Regions from separate parts of the Ruegeria sp. N8 genome, predicted to be linked through region 2. Evidence: riboswitches for the same ligand, from Rfam matches in the RefSeq annotation. Region 2 holds a riboswitch; each other region holds the start of a gene.
What was found. Region 2 has a riboswitch for cobalamin ahead of ACR0C5_RS03390 (CbtB domain-containing protein). Riboswitches for the same ligand answer to the same signal wherever they lie in the genome.

Region 1 (5,331 bases), on a different contig from region 2:
CCATCTCGATCCCGATCCAACGCATGCCGTCACACACCATCTGCCGGATTGCGGCCGAGTTCTCGCCAACACCACCCGTAAAGACCAGCGCGTCGATCCCTTCCAGTGCGGCTGACAATGCGCCCAATTCGCGGCGTATGCGGAAGACGTAATAGTCAATGGCCTTACGCGCCTCGGACGTGTCAGCGGACAGAAGGGTGCGCATGTCCGACGATATCCCCGACAGACCCAGCAGACCGGATTTGCGATACAGAATCTCGGCAATCTCATCCGCCGACAGGCCTTCCTGCTGCATCATGTAAAGCACAACACCAGGGTCAAGCTGCCCGCTACGCGTTCCCATTGGCAACCCGTCCAGCGCCGAGAACCCCATAGTCGAGGCCACCGCCCGACCACCCGAAACCGCACACATCGAGGCCCCGTTACCCAGATGCGCAATAACCACGCGCCCGTCGTACAAGCCCGGCGCGATCTCTTTCAGCTTTTGCGTTATGTAGTCGTAGCTGAGCCCGTGAAACCCGTACCGTCGTACGCCTTTGTTATAGTAGCTCTGCGGCAGGGCGAAGGTGTCGTTGACCCAAGGGTGTGTCCGATGGAACGCCGTGTCAAAGCAGGCGATCTGCGCTGTATCCGGGAAGGCCGCGCTGGCTGCGCGTATCCCTGCAAGACTATAGGGCTGATGCAGCGGCGCGAAAGGTATGAACCCAGACAACGTCTCGACAACCGAGGCGTCAATGCGCACCGGCTCGGAATAAACAGTGCCCCCGTGGACGACGCGGTGCCCGATGGCACGTACATGGATGTCCGGCAGGTATTCCCGCGCCATTTCCAGAAAGGCGTGGATCGCCTCGTCATGGCTTTTGGTGTTGGTCAAAGGACGGTCGATCGAGCGTCCTCCAGCGGATTGGGCCAGCAAACGTGGTGCGTCGCCCAAACGTTCGATCTGGCCACGCCAGCGCATACTGGGGCGATTGCCCTCAACCAGCTCATAAAGCGCGAATTTCAGGGAAGAAGACCCGGCGTTCAGCGCCACAACATGATCAGCCATGGATTTTACCCTTGTTTGCATGCGCATGAAGCGCGGCTACAGCACAGGATGCCAATCGCGAGGCATCATCATCGGATCGTGACGTCAAAATGATGGGAACGGCCGCACCGATCACGACCCCTGCCGCCTCGGCATGAGAGATGAAGGTCAACTGTTTTGCCACCATATTCCCGGCCTCAATATTAGGCGCGACCAGAATATCGGCAGCACCGGCAACCTCTGACGTGATCCCTTTGGTACGGGCGGCGTTCAGATCAACCGCATTGTCCATCGCCAGCGGCCCATCGACCAACCCGCCGGTGATCTGACCGCGCTCGGCCATTTTCGACAGCAAGGCCGCATCGACCGATGACGGCATATGCGGGTTGATCGTCTCAACCGCCGACAACACGCCGACCTTGGGCTGTTCGATTCCCAAAGAATGTGCCAGGTGAATCGCGTTTTGCACGATATCCGCCTTGGTTTCCAAATCAGGCGCAATATTCACCGCCGCATCCGTCACCATGATCGGGCGCGACATGCCCGGAACATCCATTACGAACACATGTGACAGTCGCCGCCCTGTGCGCAGCCCTTTTTCACGACGCAAAACCGCGTGCAGCAACTCATTGGTATGCAGATACCCCTTCATCAGGGTCTGCGCGCGTCCGTCGACTACAAGATCCACGGCACGGTGCGCGGCGATGCCGTGGCTGCGGGCCTCGACAATTTCGATGCCAGACAAGTCGGCCCCCAGCTCAGCGGCAGCAGCGGCGATTTTATCGGGGTCCCCGACGAGGATCGGCGAAATAATATGATTGGCATGCCCCAGCAACGCGCCGCTCAGAGAGTTGGGCTCTTCTGGCGCAACAACGGCGGTTGGCATCGGCTCTAGTGGGCGCGCTTTTTCCAACAGCGCGTCGAAATGGCGGTGCCGCTGCACGATCAGGCCAGGGACCTCGACCGAGTCGAACTCCATATGCGTCGAAGGCGGTGTGACCTGAACGGTGCCGCTGAGAACCAGTGCATTGTCAACGACCCGTCGCACTTCGGCTGAGCAGAGCAGATCACCATCGTCGCGCTTTTCCTCAACAGCGACAAAGGCAGTCAGTTCTTCACCCGCAAGCACCCGGAGGTGGAAGGCCAAATCCGCGCGGCGAGTCTGCGTTCCGGCGCCGGGCATGTAGTTTCCCAGCACGGCTGCGACCAGACCGGCGGGCCACAGCGCGGGTGCGACGGCTTCGGCAAGGCCGTCGCCATCCCCGTCATAGGTTGCCAGATGCAGCGGATTGTGATCGCCCGAGGCCGAGGCAAAAGCATAAAGGTCGTCAACCGTGCACAAGCGGGTCAGTTGTGCCGCGTCGCCAACCTTGAGCTGCTCGAAGGTTTTATTTTCCTGGATTTTCATAGCGTGCCAACTTTGGTTTTTCGGACGTCTTACCGACTTGGGTCGCGGGTTTAATTGATGCAGGTCAGTTCGGGGTCACAATGGTACGTCCAGCACCCTTGAGCCCGCAAAACGTAGCCTCGGCTTTCAAATTTTGCTGCGTCGCAGCATAACTGATTGCCCACTGAGCAGCAATATCCTTTGCGCTGTCTTCACCGGAACGTTGCGGAATCCATATTGACCCATGCTCTGATCTGAGGCAGTGACGCTACGATGGTTCCCGATGCTGCACGCGCGGGATGAAAAGGGAATACGGTAAGGTGCAGACCAAATCCGTAACTGCCCCCGCAACTGTAGGCGGTGAGCGACGCCAATATCCCACTGGCCGGATCAGGTCGGGAAGGGTGGCCAAGCACAGACCCGCGAGTCAGGAGACCTGCCATCTCAAACGCAACCAAACCGGGGCGGGGTGTCCTGGAAAGAGGCTCAATGTCACATCGACCCGATGTCATCAGAACCGTTCCTCTCCCTGCCCGTCTGGCATGCAGGTGGGGCGGAGCATGACGGATCATGTGGTGCTGATCTGCACGACCTGCCAAGGGGCAGAGGCGGCGCAATCGATTGCCGAGGCCCTGCGAGAGCGCCTGCCCGAGGGCTACGGCACACGGATGATTGAGTGTATGGCCGGTTGCGATCACCCACTGACCGTTGGATTTCAGGCGGGTGCGAAGGCACAATATCTGTTTGGCGAAATTCAAACCTCGGCCGATATCGACGCTTTGGCCGCTTTCGCGCGGCAATACCAAAACAGTTCCACAGGTTGGACCAAGGCAACGGATCGCCCCGAGGCGCTGTTGCACAAGACCTTGTCGCGGATGCCGCCCTTGGCGACGGGGGCCACATGACCGAACATGCGTTCCTTCAGGTCAACGGCGTCGGTTATCACGCCTATCACGGCGAAGTTCTGCTTCAGGACATCACCTTTGCGCTTCACGAAGGCGCGGTTCTGGCCATCGCCGGGCCCAACGGCGCGGGCAAGACAACGCTGATGAACCTTCTATGCGGGTCCGAGCATCCTTCGGACGGCAATGTATTGTTCAAGGGGCGAAATTTGCGCAGCATGTCGGCGACCGAGCGTGCGCGGATGATCGCTGTTGTCAGCCAGCAGGAATATCCCGACGGGCGGCTCTCCTTGCGCGAGTATGTAGCGCTGGGACAGATCCCGATCCGGGCCGACCGCTCCGCCGAGGCCCTTGCCGCCGATCTTGCGCGAATTTTGGACCTGACCAGCCTGAACGATCTGGCCGACAAGCGCATGGCGGTTCTGTCGGGCGGGGAACGGCAGCGCGCCCATATCGCGCGGGCATTGGCACAAAACCCGGCACTGCTGTTTCTGGACGAGCCCACCAACCATCTGGACCCGGACGCCAAGGGGCGGATGTTGTCACTGGTGGCCGGGCTGGGAATCACAGTGGTGATGATCGTCCACGATCTGGTCATGATCCCGGAATTTGCGACGCATGTCGCGCTGATGAAATCCACCCGTCTTACCGGGTTCGGACCTGTGGCCGACGTGCTGACCACCGACCGCGTGCGTGACACGTTCGGTGTCGATTACCTGTTTTTCCAGCACGAGGGCCGCTTGATCCCGGCGCTGGACATCCGAAAAACCTCAGTTTCCAACCCTGTTAGGAGCATTTCCGAATGAAACACATCTTGTCCGTGGCGCTGGTTACAGCCATGGCGGGCGGTGCCGCCGCGCATGAAGTTACCGTCGACAATTGCGGCGAACCGCTGGTGTTTGAAACCCAGCCCGAGCGTCTGGTCGTGCATGACATGAACATGACCGACATGGCCTTTGCACTGGGTCTACAAGACAAGATCGTCGGCCTGACCGGGATTACCGGCTGGTACAAAACCAGCCCCGAGTTCGACTCGCTGCGCGGCGATATCCCTGAACTGGCCCCGAAATATCCGACGGTCGAGAACCTGGTGGCCGTTGAACCCGACCTGTTCTTTGCCGGTTGGTACTACGGAATGCGGCCCGGCGGTGATGTGACACCGGAAACGCTGGCGCCCTTCGGGATCAAGACTATGATCCTGTCGGAAAGCTGCGTTCACCTGCATAAGGACCGCCCCAAGGCCAGCATGGACCTGCTGTTTGACGATGTCCTGCGTCTGGGCAAGGTCATGCATGTTGAAGACAAGGCCGAAGCGTTGGTTTCAGGCTGGAAAGACGAGCTGGCCGCGATTGAGGCGAAAACCGCCGATCTGCCAAAACCGCGCGTGTTCCTGCTGGACGGGCCCGCTGATGCGCCCTTCACCGCCGGAAAATACGCCATCCCTGATGCGATGATTGCCGCTGCGGGCGGTCAGAACGTGACCTATGACATGGATACAAGCTGGGGCCGTAGCTCTTGGGAGGCCGTGGCCGCCGCGAACCCCGAGTTCCTGGTGCTGTTGGACTATCAAACCGGAAACGGCGCGGCGGATACGTTCAAATTCCTGCAAGAGCACCCGGTGATGTCGCAAACCGATGCGGTCAAAAACGAGCGCTGGATCGGTCTGCGGTACGAAGAACTAACGCCGGGACCCGCGAACATTCAGGCGATCTCGAAAATGGCACAGGCCATGCATAAGGGCCTGAACTAATTTGGGCCGTCTCGGGCTGACACTTTTGGTGGGGGCGGTCATTCTGGCCGCCCTTCTTCTGGTTTCAACAATCTACGGAACCACATCCATCCCTCTGTCCGATACATTCAAGGCCATATTGCTGGGCACAGGCCTTGTGGATGGAGACGTGTCGCCCCTGCACCGTATCGTCTTTGACCTGCGCCTGCCCCGCGCGCTGTTTGCGGCCGTGATCGGCGCTGGTTTGGGGATTGTCGGAGTTGTCTTGCAGACAACCACGCGGAAC
Region 2 (5,331 bases):
CTTCAAAATGTATAACCCCGATCTGCCCTTTGCGGGCGTGATTCTAAACCGCTGCGCCAGCCCCCGGCACAAGCGGTTGACGCGGTTGGGAATGGAACGCGCGGGCCTGCCGGTTCTGGGCGTGCTGCCCCGTCGTGGAGACCTGACCCTGCCCGAGCGGCATCTGGGCCTGATCCAGGCCGTTGAACATCCCGATCTGGAAAGCGCAATTGTGGGCTATGCCGCGTTTCTGCGCGAACATGTCGATCTTGAGGCGATCAAGCGGGCGGCGTCCTCAGGCCCGAATGGGCCATCGTCCGCCGCGCTGCCGCGCCCTCCTGCACAACGGATCGCGCTGGCCCGCGATGCGGCGTTTTCGTTTACCTATCCGCATTTGCTGGAAGGCTGGCGCGCGGCTGGGGCCGAGGTGCTGCCGTTCTCGCCCTTGGCCAATGAAGCCCCTGCGGCGGATGCCGATCTGGTTTGGTTGCCGGGCGGATATCCTGAGCTGCACGCAGGCATTCTGGCCGCCGCATCCGACTTTCAGGAAGGGTTGCGGAACCACGCGCAAACCAAGCCCGTGCATGGAGAATGCGGGGGTTATATGGCGCTGGGACAGGCTCTGATCGACAAAGAGGGTGTCTCGCATCAGATGGCCGGGTTGTTGGGGCTGGTGACGTCCTATGAAAAGCGCAAGTTCAATCTGGGCTATCGTCGCGCCGAACTGCTGGCCCCGATGCCCGGCTTTGCCGTAGGCACGGGCCTGCGGGGGCATGAGTTCCACTATTCCTCAATCATCGAGCAACCTGACGCGCCTTTGGCCCGTGTGTTTGACGCAGAAGGGGCCGAAGGGCCGCAGACCGGATCGGTGCGTGGCAACGTGACCGGCACGTTCTTTCACCTGATCGCGGAGGCCTCAGTATGAGTGGGTTTGTCTCGTTCATCGGCTCAGGTCCGGGCGATCCGGAATTGCTGACGCTCAAGGCCGTAGATCGGATGCAAAAGGCGGATGCGGTGCTGTTTGATGACCTCAGCAGCGGGCCGATCTTAACCCATGCGCGCGAGGATGCCGATCTGGTGGGCGTGGGCAAACGGGCGGGTCGCCCCTCGCCCAAGCAGGACCATGTCAGCCGGTTGTTGGTGGATTACGCCCTGACCGGGCAGCGGGTCGTGCGGTTGAAATCCGGCGATGGCGGCATGTTTGGACGTCTGGAAGAAGAACTGGTTGCCCTGCGCGCGGCTGGGATCGAATACGAGATCATCCCCGGCATCCCCTCAGCTGTAGCGGCGGCGGCGGCGGCTGGCATCCCGCTGACCCGTAGGCTAACCGCGCGACGGGTGCAGTTTGTCACCGGCCATGATGTCAGCGGCAAACTGCCCGAGGACCTGAACCTGCCCGCGCTGGCCGACCCGGATGCGACCACCGTCGTCTTCATGGGCAAGCGCACCTTTCCTCTGCTGGTCGAAACGCTGCACGCACATGGCCTGCCGCTGGAAACGCCAGCACTGATGGCCGAATCCGTCTCGACCCCCGAGCAGAAGCTGCATCGCAGTACTGTAGGCGCGCTGTCCAATAAACTGGCGGACGAGATAGGCACCGCCCCGGCGCTGATCCTTTACGGCCCGCTGGCAGAGTTTGACGATGTTTGACCTGACCTTGATCGGCATCGGCACCGGGAACCCTGACCACGTGACCTTTCAGGGCGCGCAGGCGATCCGCTCGGCGGACCTGATCCTGATCCCCCGCAAGGGCGAGAATAAGGCCGATCTGGCCGGGCTGCGCGAAAAGATCATTGCGCAGGTGACCGACACGCCGCCGCAGATCGCCTATTTCGACATCCCCAAGCGCCGGTCCGACGACGGATATCTGCGCGGGGTGGATGAATGGCACGACGCGATTGTATTGCGCTGGAGCGAGGCAATCGCCGCCCATCCTGGAGCACGACATGTAGCTCTACTGATCTGGGGCGATCCGTCGCTTTATGACAGTTCACTGCGGATTGCAGAGCGGCTGGACCCTCAACCGACGACGCGGGTGATCCCTGGCATTACAGCGCTGCAGGCGTTGACGGCTGCCCACGTGATTCCGATCAACGATCTGGGTGCCCCCTACATCGTGACCACGGGGCGGCGGATTCGCGACGAAGGGTGGCCGGACGGTGCGTCAAACGTGGCGGTAATGCTGGATGGTGAGTGCTCGTTCCAACATCTTCAGATGGCAGATTATGACATCTGGTGGGGGGCGTACGTGGGCATGAAAGAGGAAATTCTGATCAAGGGGCCCTTGGCTGAGGTTGCGCAGCAGATTCTGGACACCCGTGCAGCTGCGCGCGCCGATCACGGGTGGATCATGGATATTTATCTTCTCAAAAAGTGCGTGAACTGACCAAATTGGTCGCGAATGGTGATTGCGCCACGCGGGTTTTGAAGGCTAGATGAACCCGTCTGGTCCCGTCGTTCACAGCGACGAGCTAAGAGGGAATGTGGTGCGATCCGAGTTGATCCAATCCACAGCCGCCCCCGCGACTGTAAGCGGTGAGTCTTGCTCAACCAGCCACTCCTGAATTTTCAGGGGGAAGGCGAGCACAGGCCCTGACCCGCAAGCCAGGAGACCTGCCAGGCGTGATTTGAAACACCGGCCGTCGGGTGCGACGGCACAGGAGAATTGAAAATGACAACACAAACACAAACCGCCTCGCGCGCTGGTATCCTGCCGGTCATGTTCGCTGTGGTTCTGGGTCTTGGCATCATTTCGGTGACTGGCCACGTTCAGGCCGCTGCCCTGCATGACGCAGCCCATGACGTGCGTCACGCAACCGGCTTCCCCTGCCACTAAACCCATGTTTAGCCGTATCCTGACCAGCGCGTTGTTCGCTGGTGCTGCAGCGGGGCTGATTGCCGCCTTGCTGCAGTTGGTCTTTGTGCAACCTGTGTTGCTGCACGCGGAACTGTATGAATCAGGCGAATTGGTCCATTTCGGCGGTGACGTCGTAAGTGCTCACCCCGAGCTGCCGGGAATGTTCTCAGACCTGTTCCGCGATGCGCTGAGCGTCATTTTCACGATGCTTATCTATACCGGTTACGCGCTGATGATGATTGCGCTGATGTCCGTGGCTGAGGGCAACGGCCACAAGATTGACGGGCGCACCGGCGTTTTGTGGGGGCTTGCGGGGTTCGTTGCCGTGCACCTCGCACCCGGATTCTCGCTCGCGCCAGAAGTGCCCGGCGTGGCAGCAGCCGATGTCGCTGCGCGTCAAATCTGGTGGTTTGCGACCGTCGCAGCAGCAGGTGTTGCCATGTGGCTGATTGCCTTTGGCGGCACCCTGATCAGCTATGTGATCGCAGCCGCTCTGCTGTTGGCCCCACATCTGATCGGCGCGCCCGAGCCGGACGTGTTCACCGGCCCCGTTCCGACCGAGATCGGCGCGCTGTTTGCCGCACGCGCTTTTGGCATCGGACTGGTAGCCTGGGTTCTGGTCGGGGCATTCGCCGGGTACTTCTGGCGATATGAAAGCCAGCGTGCCGAAGCTGCGGCCTGACAAGCACGCTTATGAACACGCCGAGACCAGCTCGGCGTGTTTGCTACTACCATCAAGGAACATAAAATGGCACGCTCACTTGCCCTGTTTGCAATCGGCATAGTTTTTGGCAGTGGTGCAGGATTTGTGGTTGCGGCTGCAAATGGCGTTACTTTCGACGGCCATGACCATGGCGATCCTGCACATCACAGTTCATCTCACGCCGAGGCAGCCGCACACGATCATTCGACTGCCATCAACCTGCCTGCTGGCGCTGATGCTCCGGGGCTTGAGATCGCTCTTACGCCCGATCCTATGGCGGGTTGGAACCTGCATGTCATGCCGCAGAACTTTCGGTTCTCACCACAAAATGCCTCAAAGACCGATGTCGACGGCGAGGGGCATGCACATGTCTACGTAAATGGAGAGAAACTGGCCCGGCTGTACGGTAACTGGATGCATATCGACCATCTGCCGCAGGGCGAAGTCGAAGTCTCGGTCTCTCTGAACGCAAACAGCCACAGCCCGCTGATGGTCGACAACATCCCCGTCAGCGCGGCGGTCACACTACAGGTCGACTAAAGCGCCGGGATACGCGCCCGCAAACACATCCGGAGCCGCCCGCAAGGCCGGGCGTCTTCGATCCAGCCTTTGGGGCTTTCCAGATAGGTCCGGCAGGTCGCCACGATATCATCGGCGTCCGAAGCGACATCGACCCCTGAAAACACATATGTCGCCCCGCCATCGGCCTGCAGCGCGATGGCCACGGGTTCTGCACATCCGCTGAAACAGGCGTGCTGATCGACCGAAACCCGCCCCTCAATCCCCGCGCGGGTCAGGGCGGATTCGACAGCTTTGACCTCGGCTCCGCAATCGCGGGCACCGGCACAGGACGAACATATCAACAGGCGCATCTGATCCAATTCGGAACTCATCGGGTGGCATTTGCCTGTTTCTGAGGGTTTCCAACCGCAGGCGCAATCGAGAAAACGCACAAGATTGTGAGTGCGCCCTGTCCCGCTTTCTGGCATCACTGTCGCAACCCCGAAACAGGAGGCCCAGATGAAAGCCCTTTGGACTGCGATTGCCCTGATTGCGACCCCTGCTTTGTCAGACGAGCCCCTGTCGGGCTGGGCCAGCTACGCAACCGACAAAAGTTACGACGCGTTGGTTGCCGACACCAAGGATGCCATCAAAGCCAATGGTCTGATCGTCGTCACGCAGGCAGGCCCGACCAACGCCGCCGCATCGCGCGGGATCACTATCCCCGGCAATCGGGTCATTGGTGCCTTCAACAACGACTATGCGGTGCGCGTGCTGGAAACATCAGTGAACGCGATGATCGAGGCGCCGATCCGCTTTTATGTCACCGAGAACGAGGACGGCACCGCCACCCTGTCCTACAAGACTCCCAGCTTTGTCTTCGCGCCCTATGTCTATGAGGGCGGAGACCCCCTGCGCGAGATCGCTGAGGAGCTGGATGGCAAGTTTCAGGCTGTGGCTGAAACAGCAGTCAAATAGTCACACTGGCGTGATCCGCCTTGCGTCTGGGGCCGTCCTCCGCAATCTGCTGTGAAACAGTTTTTCGGAGCATGACTTATGCAAGACCTCTCGCCCCGCGCAGCGGACCTTCTGGCCCAACGTTTGTACGAGGCCGGATGTCGCCACGCCTTTGGAATGCCCGGTGGTGAGGTTCTGACCCTTGTCGATGCGCTGGAACAGGCCGGGATCACCTTTCACCTGACCAAGCATGAAAACGCCGCCGGTTTCATGGCCGAGGCCGTGCATCACCGCGATGGCGCGCCTGCCATTCTGGTTGCCACCCTTGGCCCCG
Region 3 (5,331 bases), on a different contig from region 2:
CAACATGGGTCAGGCGGATCACGGCCATCTCGGCGGCCATCATGGCGTTGGGGGCGGCTGAGACCTCTTCCAGAGCCTTCAATAACATCTGCCACATACGGGTCAGGACGCGCATCGGCAGGGCCTCTGCCATTTGCTGACCGCGCGCGCGTTCGTCGGGGGACACGGTCGGGTCTTCGGCGGCATCCGGCGTGATTTTCACGACCGAGACCCAATGGGTGATCTCGGCCAGATCGCGTAGCACGGCCAGCGGGTCGGCGCCTTCGGCATATTGCGCGCCAAGCTCAGTAAGCGCCCCGGCGGCGTCGCCGCGCAGGATCATGTCCATCAGGTCCAGCACTCGGCCACGGTCGGCTAAACCCAGCATCGCACGCACCTGATCGGCGCTGGTTTCCCCGGCACCGTGTGAAATCGCCTGATCCAGCAGAGAGGTCGCATCCCGCGCCGAGCCTTCAGCCGCGCGGGTGATCAACGCCATCGCGTCCTCGGCGATTTGCGCACCTTCGGCCTCGGCAATGCGGCGCAGCAAGCCGATCATGTCTTCGGGTTCGATCCGGCGCAGGTCGAACCGCTGGCAACGCGACAGAACCGTCACGGGTACTTTGCGAATCTCGGTGGTAGCAAAGATGAATTTCACATGCTCGGGTGGTTCCTCAAGCGTCTTGAGCAGCGCGTTGAAGGCGCTGGTCGACAGCATGTGGACCTCGTCGATGATGTAGATCTTGTAGCGGGCCGAGGCCGCGCGGTAGCGGACGCTGTCGATGATCTCGCGAATATCATTGACGCCGGTGCGGCTGGCGGCGTCCATCTCCATCACGTCCACATGGCGGCCCTCCATAATGGCCACACAATGTTCGCACTGGCCGCAGGGTTCGGTGGTCGGCTTGCCCTCGCCATCGGGGCCGATGCAGTTCATACCCTTGGCGATGATACGGGCCGTGGTGGTTTTGCCGGTGCCGCGAATGCCGGTCATGATAAAGGCTTGCGCAATTCGATCCGCCTCGAACGCGTTTTTCAGCGTGCGTACCATGGCGTCCTGACCGACTAGATCGGCGAAGGTTTCCGGGCGGTATTTGCGGGCAAGAACCTGATAGGCGGGGCTGGGCGTGTCGGTCATATCTGCTCTGTCGGATTCGGAGTCCGATGCAGCGTAGTGACCCCTGCCGCCCACGTCCACAGCAGCAGCGCAGGAAATTCGATTTGCAAGCAAGGACGCAGGCGATACATCATCGGTGCAGATTGATCGGAACGTGCCATGAATAATTTCGCCATCTATTCCCTGCGACTGGGGCCGGGTCGTCTGGGGATATCTCCGCTGCCCGGCGCGGGAGGTGCCTATGCGGCCGATCTGAAGACGGTGCAGGACTGGCGACCGGATCTGGTGATTTCAATGACCACAAGCTCTGAGATGAAAAACCTGGGAGCGGCGGCGTTCGGTGGCGATCTGGAGCGGCACGGGGTCGAATGGGCTCACCTGCCGGTCCAGGATTTTGGTGCGCCGGATGCGCGGATACAGGCCATTTGGTCCAATGTCAGCCAGCGGGCCCGTGCGCTGCTGTCCGGCGGCGGAGGCGTTTTGGTCCATTGTCGGGGCGGCTGCGGGCGATCGGGTATGGTTGCTTTGCGGTTGATGACGGATAGCGGACTGCCCGCAGATACCGCTTTGCAGATGCTACGGACAGTACGTCCCTGCGCCGTCGAGACCGAGGCGCAGATGGTCTGGGCCACTTCGGCGGCCCGGACGGGCAGCTGAATTCAGGCTGAAAGCTGGTGTTCGGTCGGCGCGGCTGGCTGGGGCGCCGTGGTAACCACTTCCATCATCGCGCAGGGCGGTGTCGGCAAAAGGCTGGCTGCGTGGGCGGTGAAATCTGCTCCGAACAACATATCCGCATAGCGATCCAGCCGCTCGGCCGGAGTGTCGGCGGCCACACCGCAGAACACCCGGATCTGATCGGGTTGGGCGCGAAACCGGGCCGAGCACCCTTCGGCGCAATGGGTCAAGTCGCTGCTGCCTTCGATCTCGAACGCATCGGTTGTTGCCGGACGGGCCGTGGCCATTGCATCCGTCAGGGCGCGTGCCATTCGGGCCAGTGCCGGGCAGGGGGCGCCGGTTTTTTGGCATACCGTCGCGGTGAATTCGTGGGTCTTGGTCTTCCAGATCATGATGCGCCCTCCGCGCGCTGGACGAGGGGCATGGATCAGGTGTGACAGCGTGCTGACGACCTGTCCCGGACACCCCGCCCGAGTTTCGGTTTTCGTTCGATGGCAGGTCTCCTGACTTGCGGGTCGTGGCTTTGCCGACCTTCCCAGCCTGTTGGCCAGTGGTATCTCGGCATTGCTCACCGCTTACAGTTGCGGGGGCAGTCTCGGCCTTGATCCGTTCCGGCAATGCCGGGCAGGATCGCACCGTGTTCCCTTTTCATCCCGCCCCGTGACCGGGGACGAGAACCATCACGCCATCGCTAGCGGTTGAGCGGGCTTCGAGTCAAGCGCCATTGAATCCCGGCGCGACGTTGGGTCAATTTCTCCACGGCTTGACTCTGATGACGGAACAGGGCCGACTGCGCGGGTGAACTAAACAGTTTAGAGCATGAGGCGCGGGCGATGTTGGACAATACGCATCCTGTTTTGACCGAAGATGTCCAGTTTCCGTCCGGTCCGGCGATGCTGTCGGGGCGGCTCTATCTGCCTGCTCTGCCTCCCAAGACAGTTGTGATGATCCATGCAGCGACCGGCGTGCCCCGCGACTATTATCAGCATTTTGCCCATTGGCTGGCGGCCGAGCAGGGTATGGCTTGTCTGACCTATGACTATCGGGATTTCGGCCATTCGCTGACCGGCCGATTGCAGGACTCGCAGGTAACTATGGCGGACTGGGCGCTGGTCGACATGCCCGCCGCCCGCGCGGAAATGCGCAGACGCTTCCCGGACGCGGAACAATGGAGCATCGGCCATTCCGTTGGCGGAATGTTGGGCCCGGTTCAGCCGGATATCGCGCAGATTGACCGCATGATCTGTGTTTGCTCCGGGCTTGTCACTCTGTCTGATCACCCGTGGCCGTACAAGGCGCTGGCGGGGTTGTTCTGGTATGGCCATGCACCGTTGGTTGTCAAAGCGGCGGGGTATTTGCCGGGCAGGGCTTTGGGCTTTGGGGCTGACCTGCCCGCGCGGGTCTACTGGCAGTGGCGTAAATGGTGCACGGCACCGACGAACTACCTGCCCGATTTGGGCAAGACCCTGCCCGAGGCGCACTGGGCAGGGCAGGGAGTGCCGGTCGATCTGATCGCATTCGACGACGATCAGGTGGTGCCGCCCAAAGCGGTGTGGCGTCTGGCCGAGCTTTATGGCCCGAATGCGCGGCGTAGGTTGTTGTCACTGTCAGATTTCGGGGTGAAAGAGATCGGGCATATCGGCGTGTTCGCCCGTCGCAACGCAGCGGTCTGGCCGCAGCTTATTGCCCAGGATCATGTGGTAGATAAGTGAGAGGTTGGACATCGACCCAAGCGGGGCTCGTTGTGGCTGCTTCCTTCCGGACCTGACCAGGTTGGCGAGGCGCTCGCCCGCGCCAACCTCTCAGCACGCGATATAGGCAAGTGCGGGACAAATGACAACCCGTCAGAGCGTCAAATGGATCAGCAGAAAACCGGCCTCGTCCTCTCCAGCGATGTTGGGTACAAATTCGGCGATGTCGTCCAGATGCTGCCAGGCCTTGTGGCCTGTACGCAGAACCGCCAACGCCCCGGCCACGGGGGACAGACGGAACGGACGCTCGAACACGGTGCCGGAATGAGGCCCGGCAGCCACGTAGTTTTTGACCAGATCTTGTAGGGGCAGAAACGGCAGCGGAACGCGCGTCGCCCGCCCGGCAAAGGGGAAGTGCCCACCGCCATTTGCGCGGTAATTATTCAACGCCACCACAAAGGTCTGCTCTGCATCCAAGGGTTGGCCTTCGAAACGAATCTCGCGGACGCGGCGGGCCGATGGGTGCAAAAGTGCCCCATCTGCGCCAAACCGAGCGGGCTGGCTAAGGTCGATCCGGTATGTCAGCCCATGCAGGACGTCAAAATTATGCCCCGCGCGGTCCGAGGCCAGCAGATCGCATCGTTGGCCGGGGATCATCCTGTTAAAGACGCCTGCGGACATTTCCAGCCAGTCTTCGATTTGCGAACCGGTGACGGCGACGGCCATCATCTCATCGGGAAAGACGTTCAAGTCCGTCACATGGCGCAGGCAGATTTCCCCGGCCGGGACGTCGGTAAAGAACCGAGGCCCGGCACGCCCGCCGAATTTCGACGGGGACACGGCAGACAGGATTGGGCAGTCCCGATAGTCCGTATCCTTCAAAAAAGGTCGCAACCCGGCGGTTTGAGCGGCGGCCACGAAAGCCAAGCCCCGGTCATAGCCGCAAAAGCTGAAATAGCTGTGCATGTGCTGCTGTACCTGTCCCACAGGTTCGGCCACCCGCCGCCGCGTCTCGGCGTGACCGGTGGCAAGTAGCTGCGTCAGTGCGGCGTCTTCATCTGACGCTTCTGTCGAAACCGAACGCACCTGCGCGTGTCCATGAAGTACCTGCCATTGGTCGTCCAGTGATGTGCCGAGGGTCAGGTCGATGACGCCCAGATATGACCCCGCCGCACCGGGCATCACGACGGGGGTGCTGTGCACCAGCCCGCGATCAACGTCGATATAGCCGCTGTATTCTTGTTCAGGGCTGGGAAAAACCATATGGGAATGCCCGCCCGCAATGGCGTCGATCCCGTCGATGGCGGCCAATGGTACCAACGCGTTTTCCATGCCGGGCGTGTCTTGCGCCGGACCGAACCCCGTATGCGCCAGCGCCACAACGATATCGCAGCCCAGTTCGTGCAGTTCAGCGACTTTGCGGCGCGCGCAGTCAAGGATGTCGCCGATCTGGACCGCACCTGCCAGCTTGTGCGCCTCCCATTTTGCGGTCTGGGGTGGCAGGACCGATAATATGCCGATTGCAAGCTCGTGCGCGTGCCCTTGGATATCGACCTGACGCCTGACAATCGTGTGCTCCTGCCAGACCTGCGGGCTGGTGGATTTGTGCGCATTGCTGCACAGAACAGGGCAGGGGGCGTGCCGCATGATCCGGTCCAGCACGTCCAGACCAAAGCCGAAATCGTGATTGCCCAGCCCAATGGCATCATAGCCCAGAAGGTCGAAGGCCTGCATCAGAACATGGCGCTCGGGGTGTTGAGCCACGGCCCAGTCGCCCAGCGGTGTGCCCTGGACCGAGTCGCCATTGTCCACCAGCAGAACCAACCCGTCCTGTACCTCGCTTCGGGCCTTGCGGATCAGGTCGGCGGT

Region 1: another riboswitch for cobalamin. It lies ahead of ACR0C5_RS11810 (DUF1636 family protein); the one in region 2 lies ahead of ACR0C5_RS03390 (CbtB domain-containing protein).
Region 3: another riboswitch for cobalamin. It lies ahead of ACR0C5_RS12890 (hypothetical protein); the one in region 2 lies ahead of ACR0C5_RS03390 (CbtB domain-containing protein).

What each region holds. Positions count from the first base shown of each region.
Region 1 is NZ_JBQFLQ010000005.1:83,221-88,551, forward strand. Features, by position in the region: gene ACR0C5_RS11800 (acetate/propionate family kinase) at 1-1,048, opposite strand, end outside; gene ACR0C5_RS11805 (bifunctional enoyl-CoA hydratase/phosphate acetyltransferase) at 1,041-2,435, opposite strand; cobalamin riboswitch at 2,673-2,872, shown strand; gene ACR0C5_RS11810 (DUF1636 family protein) at 2,975-3,319, shown strand; gene ACR0C5_RS11815 (ABC transporter ATP-binding protein) at 3,316-4,122, shown strand; gene ACR0C5_RS11820 (ABC transporter substrate-binding protein) at 4,119-5,066, shown strand; gene ACR0C5_RS11825 (FecCD family ABC transporter permease) at 5,068-5,331, shown strand, end outside.
Region 2 is NZ_JBQFLQ010000001.1:665,637-670,967, forward strand. Features, by position in the region: gene ACR0C5_RS03375 (cobyrinic acid a,c-diamide synthase CobB) at 1-904, shown strand, start outside; gene cobA (uroporphyrinogen-III C-methyltransferase) at 901-1,629, shown strand; gene cobF (precorrin-6A synthase (deacetylating)) at 1,622-2,365, shown strand; cobalamin riboswitch at 2,409-2,614, shown strand; gene ACR0C5_RS03390 (CbtB domain-containing protein) at 2,651-2,815, shown strand; gene ACR0C5_RS03395 (CbtA family protein) at 2,820-3,518, shown strand; gene ACR0C5_RS03400 (hypothetical protein) at 3,585-4,079, shown strand; gene ACR0C5_RS03405 (DUF1636 family protein) at 4,076-4,432, opposite strand; gene ACR0C5_RS03410 (DUF302 domain-containing protein) at 4,560-5,018, shown strand; gene ACR0C5_RS03415 (thiamine pyrophosphate-binding protein) at 5,097-5,331, shown strand, end outside.
Region 3 is NZ_JBQFLQ010000006.1:48,295-53,625, reverse strand. Features, by position in the region: gene ACR0C5_RS12900 (DNA polymerase III subunit gamma/tau) at 1-1,117, opposite strand, end outside; gene ACR0C5_RS12895 (protein-tyrosine phosphatase family protein) at 1,256-1,753, shown strand; gene ACR0C5_RS12890 (hypothetical protein) at 1,756-2,163, opposite strand; cobalamin riboswitch at 2,248-2,468, opposite strand; gene ACR0C5_RS12885 (alpha/beta hydrolase family protein) at 2,605-3,483, shown strand; RNA gene ffs (signal recognition particle sRNA small type) at 3,478-3,576, opposite strand; gene ACR0C5_RS12875 (bifunctional 2',3'-cyclic-nucleotide 2'-phosphodiesterase/3'-nucleotidase) at 3,616-5,331, opposite strand, start outside.